2 regions of the Planococcus sp. FY231025 genome follow, and region 2 is predicted to be linked to the other one. Evidence: riboswitches for the same ligand, from Rfam matches in the RefSeq annotation. Region 2 holds a riboswitch; the other holds the start of a gene.
What was found. A riboswitch is a leader RNA that binds a small molecule or an ion and turns the genes downstream of it on or off. The one in region 2 is predicted to bind lysine.
Positions count from the first base shown of each region.

Region 1 (7,231 bases), on a different contig from region 2:
GTCTAATATCATGTTCCTTCTCACCATCCATTAGCTGTTTGTGGCAGCTGCTTCTATCTCTCCAAGGCGCTGGCGTTCCTTCGCCGCTGCGTTCACCTGCTCGTCGGCATGGTAGCTGCTGCGGACCAACGGACCTGCCTGGCAATGCGAGAACCCTTTGTCCATGGCTATCTGCCAAAGTTCTTTGAATTCCTTCGGCGAGTAATATTTTTGTACTTTCAAATGCTTTTTGGAAGGCTGCAGATACTGTCCGATGGTCATGATATCCACATCGTTGGCGCGGAGATCATCCATCACTTCCAAGATTTCTTCATGCGTCTCACCCAATCCGAGCATCAGGGATGATTTTGTCGGGATTTCCGGACGCATCTCTTTGGCACGCTTAAGGAATTCCAGCGAACGGTCGTAAGTAGCGCGGGCACGGACTCTCGGCGTCAAACGGCGCACCGTTTCGATGTTGTGGTTCAGGATGTCCGGTTCCGCTTCCATGAGACGTTCCAGGTTCTCGTAGATGCCTCCCATATCGGAAGGCAGCACTTCCACGGTTGTGAACGGATTTTCACGTTTGATGGCTCTTACGGTTTCCGCGAAAACAGCCGATCCGCCGTCTTTCAGATCATCGCGTGCCACCGCCGTGATGACGGTATGCTTCAGGTTCATGAGTTTCACTGACTGGGCGACGCGTTCAGGCTCCTGCAGGTCCAGTTCGTTCGGCAGGCCGGTCTTCACCGCACAGAATCTGCATGCCCGCGTGCACACGGCACCGAGAATCATGAAAGTGGCTGTTCTGCGGGTCCCCCAGCATTCATGGATATTCGGGCACCGCGCTTCTTCGCAGACGGTATTCAAATTATTCTCCCGCATCATTTTCTTCAGGTCGGTATAGTTTTCATTCGTATTGAGCTTGATCTTCAACCAATCGGGCTTTCTTAGATGTTCCTGTTTTGTTGACATGCGCATCATCCCCATTCTTCATGGTCATCTCTGTTTTTCTTTTCCTTTCCAAATGTACCATAAAGCCCACCTGCCCACAATAAGCCCTTCCTCCAGGCAGCAGGAAGAACAAAGAAAAACCCGGAAGCGGATGCTTCCGGGCCCTTCAATTATTAAGCAGCTCTTTTAGCCGCTTTGCTCTTGCTGACAGCGTGTGCAATGCTTGCACCCAGGCCACCCCAGATAACAACCATTCCGATGATCATAACAACGATCGCTTCAATAGACATATGGTGAACCCTCCTTATTTGTGTTCGTCGAATTCTGCATGGTCTTTATGCCATTTGCCAAGGGACATAAGAACTCCCAGCACGATGGCACCAAGTGCGACGCTAGTGCCGCCCAGCATGATGAATGTATCCGAGTAGCCTTCATAGTTTCCAGTCTCGGTATCAAACTCTTTTAGAAGGTTGGTTTTCAACAAACCGAACATCATATAGCCCAAAACGATTGGCGTAATGAAGCCCAGGCAGATCTTCCACCAGCCGCCCAGATGGATGTCCGAGATTCCATTGGCATGGTCCCGTAGACCATCCACTTTGCGGAATGCCCAAACGATCAAGATGACTTCCACTAATCCGATAGCCGCAACACCAAACTGGTTGATGAAGTAATCGGCTACGTCAAGGAAGAATAATCCGCCTTGAGTGGCAAAAAGAACGGAAATCAATGCTGCTAGCCCGCCGCCGAAAATGACGGCTTTGTTGCGCGAAATGCCGAATTTCTCAGAGAAGCCGGCAACATATGTTTCTGTAATGGAAATCAATGAAGTCAATCCGGCAAGCGTCAAGGACAAGAAGAACAAGACGCCGAACAGGCCATTGAATCCAGGGAACTCATTGATGATCTGCGGGAAGACAACGAATGCCAAACCTACGCCAGCTGCTGCAACATCCGCAACCGCAACGCCTTGCTGGTTCGCCATGAAGCCCAGTGCTGCGAACACCCCGATACCGGCAAGCAATTCGAATGCCGAGTTCGCAAATCCTGTGATGAATGCGTTATTCGTGATATCCGATTTTTTCGGAAGGTAACTTGCATAAGTGATCATAATGGCAAATGCGATGGACAAACTGAAGAAAATGTGTCCGTATGCCGCTACCCACACCTGTGGGTCCATGATGGCATCAAAATTCGGTTTGAAGAATGCATCCAATCCTAAAGCTGCTCCGTCAAGCGTGACAGCACGGATAACGACGATCAAGAAGATGACGACCAAAGTCGGGATGAAAATCCGGTTTGCCATTTCGATCCCTTTTTTGACTCCGCCCAATAAAATCCCTAAGGCGATCGCCCATACCAGGATTAACGGAATTAAGACGCCCCATACAATTCCTCCGGTTTGCCCTGGCGTTACAGTCAATTGAAGGAAGTCATTAAAGAGGAAATCTTGCGTATCTGATCCCCATGCCTGGTTGATTGAGAAAATCGTGTAGCGCATCGCCCAAGCAATAATGACTGCATAATACGTGGATATGACGAACGAAACGAATATCGCCCACCAGCCCATCCATTCCAATTTCTTGCCACTCATTCTGAAGAATGACAACGGTGCCGATCCGCGGTATTTGTGCCCGATGGTGAATTCCATAATTAGAATTGGTATCCCTGCGGTTAACAGAGCGAATAAGTACGGTATAAAGAATGCTCCTCCACCATTTTCATAGGCTACATATGGAAAACGCCAAATGTTCCCCAAACCTACCGCTGAGCCGACAGCCGCCATAATAAATCCGGCGCGTGTACCCCATTGCGAACGTTCCATCTTTCTTCCCCCTTTGTTTGTCTACTTCCAATTTTCTTACAGAAAAATAGGAAGTTTGTTTATTTTCAGATTATTGACTAATCTAAAAATAGTATAACGATGCTGCCTTTGAAAGTAAAGATAATTCCGGAAAATATTTATAAAAAACTATTGCTAGAATAGTAAAAAGCAGAGGGAAAATTCCTCTGCTTTCAATATTTGCTAGTTATTTGCTTGTTTTTCAAGAATTGTAGTACGTTTTGACCAGGCGATAAATAATACTGCTAAAATGACCGCAACTGCTAATAATGACCATAGCAGAGAACCGGTAAAGCCTATGACGATATACCCCACTGATCCGATTGCGGCTGCAGTCAAAGCGTATGGCAACTGGGTCAATACGTGGTCCATATGGTTGCTTCCTGCCCCTGTAGAAGACAGGATCGTCGTATCGGAAATCGGCGAGCAATGGTCTCCGAAAACAGCGCCGGCAAGAACAGCTGACAATGTTGCCAGCAGAAGTTCAGGCGCTGCCTGCCCCATGATGTTGCCGGCAATCGGCAGCAGGATCCCGAAAGAGCCCCATGAAGTTCCCGTCGAGAAAGCCATGATTCCGGCTAAAAGAAACAGCAGCACCGGCAGGATTTCGGTCGGAATATTATTCTTTGTCACCACATCCGCCAGATACGCGCCGGTTTCCAATGCGTCGATCAAATAGCTGAGTGCCCAAGCAAAAATCAGGATCAGCACAGCGCCGATCATTGAGCGAAGTCCTTCGACAATCCCTTTGCCGACCCAGGATGCTTTCGCCGTTTCATTTTGCTTGAATTGGCGCACATACAACAGGATGGATGCGACAGCACCCAAAAGGCCGCCCGCCATCAAGGATGTGGGTACATCCGTATTCTCGAAGATCGCCCAGACGTCCCATGTTTGTCCGGCATTCTGGTAGCCGGTCCAGACCATCGCCCCGATCGTACCGGCAATCAGCAAGAGGATCGGCAGGAGCAGATCCGTCACTTTTCCATGCGAGTGCGCCGGGAACTCTTCTTTCATTTCCCCTGGAATGGTTTTGTTTGCATCGTATAATTCCCCAGTCGTGATTGCGCGCGTTTCATGCTTTTTCATAGCCCCGAAGTCGACGTCGCGGATGGCGACGAAAATGACGATGGCCAGCGTCGCAATGACGTAGAAGTTCATCGGTGCCATCCAGATGAACGCTTCAAGCGCCGACATCTGAACATAAGATTGCGCTGAAAGAATTGTGGCGACGATTCCAATGATCGCGGCTCCCCAGCTCGATACCGGTGAGATGACGCAGACCGGCGCTGCCGTAGAATCGATGAAGTAGGCCAGTTTTGCCCGCGACACTTTATAACGGTCAGTAATCGGACGTGCGACTTGCCCAACCGCCAATGCATTGAAATAGTCATCGATGAAAATCACCATGCCGAGCACGACCGTCAAGACCTTGGCGCCGCGGCGGGTCTTGATGCGCGCAGAAGCCCAATCGGCGAATGCACGGCTGCCGCCTGACAAACTGACGAATGCAGTGATGATGCCCAATAGCAGCAGGAACAATAAGATAAAGACATTATAGGCGTTAAAGCCTTCGTCCCAGAACGTGACCGCAAAAGAATTGAAGATCTCCCTTGCAGCTTGGACCGGCGCAAACGACGTCAAGATCAACGCGGCTGCCACCACACCTGTTCCGAGCGACAATAGCACCCGCTTGGTCAGCAGCACCATGATGATTGCTACCAACGGCGGCAAAATCGAGAAAATAGTATTTTCCATATGAATCCCTCCTATTTTTTTAAGGATGGAAGAGAAGATAGAAAAAAGGCCGATCGCTCCAATGGATACAATCAGCCTTCTACAATTCGTCTGTGCATAAAAACATCAAACAACCCTGTAGCTCTTCGCCTGTAAAATCACAGACGACAGTGACATCCTTTTTCAGAATGCCCCCAGCACTTTTTCCATTGACACCTGAAAAAAGAGCTTCGGCAAAACTTCCTTTCATATGCGTTCAACGTTGTCACACTCCCGCATACTACTGATAAGCTTCGCAGCCTCTACCCATCGATATTGAATTCCTTAAAAGCATAGCGCAGAATTTTATTGAAATCAAATGAAACTCTACTTCGAATATTCGTTCATTTTACTGCTTTTGCCTGAAAAAACCGGCTGAAAACATCCCGCAGGAATTCCGGCATAAAATAAGTTTTTGGCGCCCGTTTCAGCTCCGGGAAAAAATAGCCGAACGTGAACATATCGAGCGTAATCAGCTGATAGACTTTTTCCGGGTCCGCAAGAATACCGCCGACATACAATCGATGCTCTTCGACCGCCAGATTGACATGGACGATGTTCCCGATGACTGCACCGCGGAACCCCATCCCCTTCAATTCGATGTTCGGCCACTCGGCATTCAGCGACTGCTGGTAGATTTCCTTCAGTTCTGCGCCCGTCAGTTCGACCAGACAGAGGTTGATCGGATGCGGCAGCATCCTATGGAAATCATAGCGTGTCGCGACCCCTACCGGCATCCCCTCCATGAACAAGCCGGCATTGAATAACGCACAGTCTGCTCCGGAATACTCAAGCATCGCTTCCCCGAACAGCTCGGCCAGTTCCGACTCTTTGAACCACTCCGCTTTTAATTCTTTTTCGTTGTAAAAAATCGGTTCGCTCAGCTGGGATTTGCCGTCCGCAATCAATTCATCATTGAATCCCTCTTCCGAATTGCGCAATTCTGCGGTATCGATCAATTCAGCTTCGGTTTCACCGGTTGCCGGATCAAAAGTGATATGCCCGATGAACATGCCGAATTTGCCGGCCGCCCCGAGCAGTGTGCTGCCGATTGTTTTCCCTTCGTGGAAAATATGGTGGGTATGGGCGCCGAGGATCACGTCGATGTCGGGGCAAAGCTCCGCCAGCAGTTCATCCTCCCGGATGCCCAGATGGGACAGGCATATAATGAAGTCCGTTTGTTCCTTGATGGCGTTGACCGATTCAATGATCGATGCTTTCGCATCGGTCACTTCCCAGCCCAATCGCTGATAAAACGGAGTGAATTCTGCTGTTGCCCCGACCAGGCCGATTCTCAGCCCTTCCGCAGTCTCCAGAACCCCGTAAGGCTTTGCCCATTTCGGCCGGCCGCCGCCTTCTTCAAACAGGTTGGATACAATGACATCAAAGTCAGCCTGGATATACAATTCGTCTAGTTCATCCTTGGACAGTGTAATGCCTTCATTATTGCCGATTGTCACTGCATCGTAGCCGGCTTCATTGAGCAATTCCACATTGCCTTTTCCCGCCGTCCCTTCCGTGAATGGATGGGAACGGTCGACGTGGTCGCCGATATCAAGGATCAGGCAGGTATCGCCGGCTTCCTCATGCCAGCGTTTCCGTTCATGCAGAAGCGCCCGGATGCTCGGCCAATGCGAAAAATGGCTGTGCAGATCATTTGTATGATAAATGTGAATGAGTTCTCCCATGCCTTACACCTCTTTAAGAACTGAATAATCCTTCGTAAATGGACCGCAGGCCGAGAACCAGCAATGCGATCCGCAAAATGACGACCAAAGTTTCCGATTGGAGCTTTTTGTTAAGCGATGCGCCTATTTTGGCTCCGATATACGCGGCAGGCACTACAGCAAGCGTATAAATCCAAGGGACATTGCCAAGGGAAATATGCGTTACCGAATTGACGATCGCCGATAGGAACACCATGAACATCGACGTCCCGACCGCCACATGCGGCGGGAACAGGAACAGCAAAATCATCGCTGGCACCATGATCGATCCTCCGCCGATTCCGAAAAGGCCGGAGGCGAAACCGACGCCGAACGTCAAAAGCAGCGCGAACCAAACCGGATAGCCGTACAAGTATTCTTTATGCATGGAATCCTTGAAAGTATACTTGCGCCCGTTATCGACAAACCAATGTACCGCTTCCAGCCGGTTGCGGATCAACAGCAGCAGGGCCAGAAACACAAGCAGGATGCCGAAATATAGATTGAACGAAGGCAAGTCGAGGCCTTTGTTGACAAATGCGCCGATAACGGTCCCGGGAGCGCTGCCGATGAAGAACAGGAACCCGCTCCGGTAGTCGACTGTTTTGACTTTCATATAGGACAATGTCGAAGACAGGCCAGTGAAAATCATCATGATCACCGACAAGCCGACAATTTTCTGCGGTGTCAGATCCGGAAAAAAGGCCAGCGCCGTACCGAGGAATAAGAGAGCCGGTACCAAAATGACGCCGCCGCCGAGGCCGATCAGCGCCCCGACAATCCCTGAAAGCAATCCTGCGATTGCCAGTAGGAGAAATTCCATTAAAGGCCACCGTCGAACAGATCCAGCTGCTTATCGGACAAGCCGGTGAACTCCAAGCCGTTCATTTCCTGAAATTCTTTCGCATCGCCTGCGGCATGTCCGCCTGAATTATTATTGAAAATGATATAGACGTTTTCAGCGGACTGCTGG
Region 1 covers NZ_JBQJJG010000016.1:51,473-58,703, forward strand. Annotated here, with positions in the region: gene ACTL32_RS18455 (YutD family protein) at 1-12, opposite strand, end outside; gene lipA (lipoyl synthase) at 31-954, opposite strand; gene ACTL32_RS18465 (methionine/alanine import family NSS transporter small subunit) at 1,107-1,223, opposite strand; gene ACTL32_RS18470 (sodium-dependent transporter) at 1,238-2,758, opposite strand; gene ACTL32_RS18475 (Na+/H+ antiporter NhaC family protein) at 2,960-4,534, opposite strand; lysine riboswitch at 4,645-4,826, opposite strand; gene ACTL32_RS18480 (bifunctional metallophosphatase/5'-nucleotidase) at 4,897-6,240, opposite strand; gene ACTL32_RS18485 (sulfite exporter TauE/SafE family protein) at 6,254-7,081, opposite strand; gene ACTL32_RS18490 (DUF72 domain-containing protein) at 7,081-7,231, opposite strand, start outside.
Region 1: linked by a shared signal. The riboswitch ahead of ACTL32_RS18475 (Na+/H+ antiporter NhaC family protein) and the one ahead of ACTL32_RS07255 (aspartate kinase) in region 2 are both predicted to bind lysine.

Region 2 (7,231 bases):
GAGCAGGAAAGCCCGGAAGCATTGGTATTCGGACATACGGCAGTCGGCAAAGACTTATCTCCGAAAATCGCTTCCAAGCTGCAGACCGGCTTGATTTCGGACGTTACTGCAATCGAAGGCGAAGGCGATGACGCAGTATTCATCCGCCCGATCTATTCAGGGAAAGCGTTCGAAAAAGTGAAAAACAAAGAAGGCATCGCATTCATCACGGTCCGCCCGAACAACATCGCACCGCTTGCAAAAGAAGAGCGTTCAGGCGAAGTCAGCTCGTTATCGGTCGACATCACGAACTTGCGCACAATCATCAAGAACGTTGTCCGCAAATCAGCTGAAGGCGTCGATTTGTCAGAAGCGAAAGTGATCGTTGCAGGCGGCCGCGGCGTGAAGAGCGCTGACGGATTTGCTCCGCTTCAGGAACTTGCAAACTTGCTTGGCGGCGCAGTAGGCGCATCTCGCGGAGCTTGCGACGCTGACTATGTCGACTATTCGCTTCAAATCGGACAAACAGGCAAGGTCGTTACGCCTGACCTTTACATCGCTGCAGGCATCTCGGGCGCCATCCAGCATTTGGCCGGCATGTCCAACTCGAAAGTCATCGTAGCGATCAACAAAGATCCGGAAGCGAACATCTTCAAAGTCGCTGACTACGGAATCGTAGGGGACTTGTTCGAAGTCATCCCGATGCTTACAGAAGAATTCAAGAAAGTAATGTAATAAAACCTAGAAGGCCTGCCCAGTGCAGGCCTTTTTTTATGGGTGGAAATAGAAGGCAATGGATAAGGTTACAGTTTCAAAATGAGTTGAATAAAAGTTATTTATTATTCATTACCGCTTCGGCGCTTTGGGCATAGCTCCGCTTAGCCCGTCGACGCGCCAGTGCTTGGTAAGCCCTTTAGAAATGAGCAGATCTATACGTTTATGCGGAATATCTGAAGATCTGTTTGAACGTTTTATCGAACCCTCTCAAGGGTAAACAAGCATTAGGCATATAAATAGCTACGCCAAATGGCACATGGTATAATCAGTTTAGATTTTGTTAAAACATAAGGAGGAATTATTCATGGCAATCGTTAAAGGGACAGATCAAAACTTTTCACAAGAAATTTCTGAAGGCCTAGTACTAGTAGACTTTTGGGCTGCATGGTGCGGACCTTGTAAAATGATCGCTCCAGTTTTAGAAGAATTGGACGCTGACATGAACGGCAAAGTGAAAATCGTAAAAGTGGACGTGGATGAAAACCAAGGAACGGCTAGCCAGTACGGCATCATGTCGATCCCGACTCTTCTTTTGATGAAAGACGGAGAAACAGTAGACAAAGTAGTCGGCTTCCGTCCGAAAGAAGCTTTGGCAGAATTGGTTAACCAACACGCATAATTCTTAACCGGGTCCAGAAATGGTGCCCGGTTTTTTAATAGGGTGAGGATATGGCAAACGAACTGATACAACACAAACTGGCGATATTGCCGGATCAGCCGGGCTGTTACTTGATGAAAGACCGGCAAGGGACCGTCATCTATGTCGGGAAGGCCAAAGTGCTTAAAAATCGTGTGCGCTCGTATTTCACGGGGAGCCACGATGCAAAGACGCAGCGGCTTGTAGGCGAAATCGAGGATTTCGAGTATATCGTCACGTCTTCTGACGTGGAAGCGCTCATCCTGGAGCTTAACCTGATCAAAAAGCACGACCCGAAATACAACATCATGCTGAAGGATGACAAATCGTACCCTTACCTGAAAATTACCGGGGAGCGGCATCCGAAGCTGATCACGACGCGCCAGGTCAAGCGGGACAAAGGAAAGTATTTCGGCCCTTACCCGAACGCCTATGCCGCCAGTGAAACGAAGAAATTGCTCGACCGGCTCTACCCGCTCCGGAAATGCCATACGATGCCGGACCGCGCCTGCCTTTATTACCATATGGGGCAATGCCTGGCGCCGTGCATCAAGCCCGTGGAAAAGGAAACCTACCAGGAAATGATCGACAGCATCACGAAGTTCCTGAACGGCGGTTTCCGCGAGGTGAAGCAGGACCTGATCGAGAAGATGTCGGAAGCTGCCGAAAACCTGGAGTTTGAACGGGCGAAAGAATACCGCGACCAGATTTCCCATATCGAGACCGTCATGGAGAAGCAGAAGATGGCGATGAACGATTTCACCGACCGGGATGTCTTCGGCTACGCGGTCGACAAAGGCTGGATGTGCGTCCAGGTCTTTTTTGTGCGCCAAGGCAAATTGATCGAACGCGACGTCTCGCTGTTCCCGCTCTACCGGGATCCGCAGGACGAGTTCCTGACGTTTCTTGGCCAGTTCTATGAACAGCCGCACCATGTGAAACCGAACGAAGTGCTGCTGCCGGAAGGGACGGATGCGGAACTGGTCCGCGATTGGCTCGGCATCCGCGTCCTGGTTCCGCAGCGGGGCAAGAAAAAAGACCTCTTGTCGCTCGCCCGGAAAAACGCCGAAATTGCGATCAAGGAGAAATTCCAGCTGCTTGAGCGACAGGAAGAACGGACAGTCGGCGCTTGCGTCGAACTCGGCGAAGCGATGAACATCCAGACGCCATTGCGCATCGAAGCGTTCGATAACTCCCATATCCAGGGAGCGGACGCTGTTTCTGCGATGATCACCTTCATCGACGGCAAACCGTCGAAAAAAGACTACCGGAAATACAAGACGCGCAGCGCCGGCCGGCCGGATGATTACGCCGCTATGCGCGAAGTGGTCCGCCGCCGTTATACGCGCGTGCTGAAAGACGGCTTGCCGTTGCCGGACTTGATCGTCATTGACGGAGGCAAAGGGCAGATTTCTTCTGCAAGGGAAGTGCTCGAAGATGAGCTAGGCTTGTCGATCCCGGTCGCCGGGCTTGCCAAAGACACCAAGCACCAGACTTCGCAGCTGCTTTACGGCGACCCGGTTGAAGTGGTGCCGCTGAAGCGGACGAGCGAAGCGTTTTATATGCTGCAGCGCATCCAGGACGAGGTCCACCGCTTCGTCATTACGTTCCACCGCCAGCAGCGAGGCAAAAATTCAATCCAGTCGGCGCTTGATGAACTCGAAGGCGTAGGGCCGAAGCGCAAGCAGCAGCTGCTGCGGCATTTCGGTTCGGTCAAGCGCATCAAGGAAGCCGGCGTGGAAGAGCTGCGCGAAGCGGGCATGCCGGTGAAGCTGGCAGAACAGATCCGCCAGCATTTTTCACAACAATCGTTGCCAAGCGAACAATAACGTGCTATCGTAAAAACAGAAATGAATCACTTGGAAAAGTGATGATAGAGGTGCGAACGTCAAAAGTAGCCATCCGGAGATTTGCTGAATCTGTGAAGGATGGGGAAAGGGGCGGTCGCCGAAGTGCCCGGGTTCCTGCAACCCCGGGTGCTGGTCCTGCATTTAATAGATGCCGGGCTGTCAGAGTCAATCTCTGGAGGGCTATCTCACATGGACGTTTTTTCGTATTCGTACATGCTAAAGAGGTAGTTTGCCGCAGACGCGGCGGGCTGCCTTTTTTTATTGTCTGGCCGGGGTGCTTGCGCCTTGGCATTCATGTTGAGGGCCACTTACATTATGGGAGTGGATGAGATGAAAACAGTAGTCATGAAATTCGGAGGCACATCAGTTGCGACTCCAGAGAAAATCATCGGGGTTGCAAAGCGGGCAATCCGCGAAAAGGAAAAAGGGCGCCGTGTCGTCATCGTCGTCTCTGCCATGGGCAAAACGACGGACACTTTGCTCGGGTTGGCGAATGAAATCTCCGCCGATCCGCCGAAACGTGAAATGGACATGCTGCTTGCGACCGGCGAGCAGGTGACGATTTCGCTCCTAGCCATGGCCTTTAAGGCACTCGGACACGAAGCGCTTTCTTTCACCGGATGGCAGGCAGGCATAGAAACCGAATCGGTGCCGCGGAATGCGCGCATCGAACAGATCCATACCGAACGCCTCGAGCGCGTGCTCGAAAATGGCTTTTTCTGTGTGGTGGCCGGATTCCAGGGAGTCGATAAGATCGGCAATATCACGACGCTCGGCCGCGGCGGTTCGGATACGACGGCGGTCGCCCTTGCTGCTGCTCTCAACGCAGATGCCTGCGAAATCTATACCGACGTTGACGGCGTCTACACGTCCGATCCGCGGTATGTGACGGGCGCCCGCAAGCTCGAACAGATTTCCTACGATGAAATGCTGGAACTGGCGAATCTCGGGGCAGGCGTCCTGCACCCGCGGGCTGTTGAATTCGCCAAAAACAACCAGGTCCCATTATCCGTCAGCGCGAGCTATTCGGATGAACCGGGCACAACTATACAAGAGGTGGTCACTGTGGAAAAAAATCTAATCGTTAGAGGCGTCGCGTTCGAACCGGGAATCGCCCGCGTCACGGTCATTTACAAAGAAGCATTCAACGGCTCATTGGCCAATATCTTCACTAAACTGGCGGAAAACCATATCGATGTCGATATTATCGTCCAAAGCATCACCGACGAATTTCCGCCCTCGGTTTCATTCTCCATCAAAGAGGACAGTTTGGCAGAAACGCGCCGGGTGCTCAATGACAACCAGGAAAGCATCGGTTTCGTTTCAGCGAACTATGAAGTCGGCCTTTCGAAAGTGTCCATCGTCGGTTCCGGCATGGTATCGAATCCGGGAGTCGCAGCGCAGATGTTCGACATCCTGCGAAAAGAAGGGATTCCGGTGAAAATGGTCTCCACATCCGAAATCAAAGTTTCGGTCGTCGTGCCGGAAACAGAAATGAAAAAATCGGCCAATGCACTCCACAACGCATACGGGCTATCTGAATAACGAAAAGGCAAGCTCCGCAATGAAGCGGGGCTTGCCTTTTTCAAAGTAAAGAAAGATATCAATTGACTTTCCTTCAATTGTTAAGCCGATATTCCGCAAAACAGCTGCGAAGCTATTGGGCGAAGACACTTCGGCCAATAGTTTTGCGACGAAGCGCATAGCGCGCAGGAGCACAAGGTTTTTATCCGCAGGCGTCTCCACTGTTTTGCTCCATATCTCAGACAGTGCTGCTAAATAAGTAAAGTATCGGCGTTCAAAGAACTGTACCAGCGCCGGCGCGTCCACGGGCTGGGGAAGCTATGAGACGGGTGTTCTTCCCGGCTCATGGCGAAAGCCATGCCCAAAGCGGTGTGTATACTCTATACTGATAATCAACTTTTCTATAGACAGTTTCTTTATATATTGAAAAGGCAAGCTCCGCAATAAAGCGGGTCTTGCCTATTTGTTTGCCTATTACCCGGCATCGGGGATGTCGCTTGAGAAAAATGCCAGCACTTGCTGGAGATCATCAGTTTTGGCGCAGCTCACATACTGCTGCAAGGGAGCCGGGAGGAGGCTGATGATTTTATTATTGGACCAGTTGGCCAAGAAGCGGTTCAACTCTCGGAGCCAAGCAGTCTTTTCACGCTGGCCAAGGGCAGATGAGGCGAGCGACACGCTGCGGCCGGTCGTGAATTCTTTCTTCAGGTATTTGGCGATCAGCACGTCCTGATGAACCTGGTTTTTGATATGGCGTTTGATGATGCGGACAGATTGGGCCAGGGTGCCGTAGTAATCGGCAGGAGAGGCTGGCATCACTGAAGCATGTTCTTTGTCGGTATGGTTGACGACATAATAACAAGGATAGTCGGCAACGATGGAGATGGCGTCGGCGAGTATATAGGCATGGACCATGAAAGGCTGGTCCTCGGCAGTGCAGATGCCGACCGGGAAGCGGATTCCTTTTTCGAGGAGGAATTTGGTGCGGAACATTTTAGTTGGGCCGATTGCATCGAACACATCGGATTGGAGCGCTGTCGTTCTGGGCTGGTTGCGGTGGAACATGGATTGGGCGACGCCGCGGCCGTTGACGCCGACGAATTTGCCGAGCACGATATCGGAACGGTTGTCCGCCGCCATCCGGTACATGCGCTCCAGTGCCTCTTCCCCCAGGAAGTCATCTGCATCAACGAAGAAGATATACTCGCCGCGAGCTTCAGAAATCACTGTGTTGCGGGGGGCACCGGGACCGCCGGTATTGGCTTGGTGGATCGCACGGAAATTCGGGTACTCCTTGGCATAGGCATCAAGTACCGCTGCCGTCCGGTCTGTCGAGCCGTCATTGACGGCGATGATTTCAATATGGTATTGCGGCATCGTTTGATTCAAAATCGAATCGATGCATATTTGGACATGGCGTTCGCCATTGTAGACGGGAATGCCGATAGTGACAAGAACTTTTTCCATTAAATATCTCCCTTCAAAAAATACATAGTGAATAGTTGTTAATGTTTCAATTAGATAAAATATTCTGATTCCATCGTACAATAGAAACGGGTTTTCTGAAAGAGTCTAAGTTCGTAGGCAGATAGGAGCACGAGATGAAAATGAAAAACCTGTGCTCGTAGGCACAGGAAGAAGTGTCAGGCTTTGTCGCGAAGATCCCATTTTAAGGTAATGAGGACGCGGTTCTTTTTCGGAAACACTTCCTCGTGGGCTTCTGTCACAAATCCGTCAATTTTTTGCTTTTGCTGAGCCAGGAAACCGGCTTCGAGCTTAAAGCATCGTTGATCCGCTTTCGGCGGAGTGAGTTGAAAGACAATTTCGTCTTTGCTGGTGCGCTCTACAGCCAGCTCGCCGAAGTTCGCCTGCCTGAAAAAGTCGGGCGCTTCGTCCAAGGAGAACAGCGGGAACTTGCGGGCAAGCGATTTCCCGGCCCAATAAAGGATGTCCGCTTCGTGCTTGCCCAGGATGTCAGGCATCACGTGGTCCCGTATGATTTCATATCCGAATTGCCCACTGAATTTCGTGTCTGTGACAGTCATGTTGAACCTACTTTCAATATAATAAATACAAGGGGTGAAACTCTTAGAAAAAGGCAAGTTGCCTTGACGCTCCCAAAGGGGGGGAGTACAATAAATATGTCATATTATTGTATCATGATGATATATGCAGTCAATGGATGCTTTCGCGATAATTCGACGGCTCTTTTTTCTGCCTATTAACGTCTGAGGGAGGTAAAATTTTGGAAAATCGAGAATTTTTAATGCGCAGGCTGCACTCATTGTTAGGGATTATCCCGATCGGGCTATTCTTGACGCAGCACTTAATCGTCAACCACTTTGCGACTCAAGGTGTTGAAGCGTTCAACACGGCATCTCACTTCATGGCGAACCTTCCATTCGTAATCTTCTTGGAAATCTTCGTTATTTATCTGCCATTGTTGTACCATGCATTCTACGGA
Region 2 covers NZ_JBQJJG010000005.1:179,709-186,939, forward strand. Annotated here, with positions in the region: gene ACTL32_RS07240 (electron transfer flavoprotein subunit alpha/FixB family protein) at 1-714, shown strand, start outside; gene trxA (thioredoxin) at 1,061-1,375, shown strand; gene uvrC (excinuclease ABC subunit UvrC) at 1,426-3,222, shown strand; lysine riboswitch at 3,260-3,434, shown strand; gene ACTL32_RS07255 (aspartate kinase) at 3,574-4,788, shown strand; gene ACTL32_RS07260 (glycosyltransferase family 2 protein) at 5,242-6,234, opposite strand; gene ACTL32_RS07265 (YslB family protein) at 6,411-6,812, opposite strand; gene ACTL32_RS07270 (succinate dehydrogenase cytochrome b558 subunit) at 7,010-7,231, shown strand, end outside.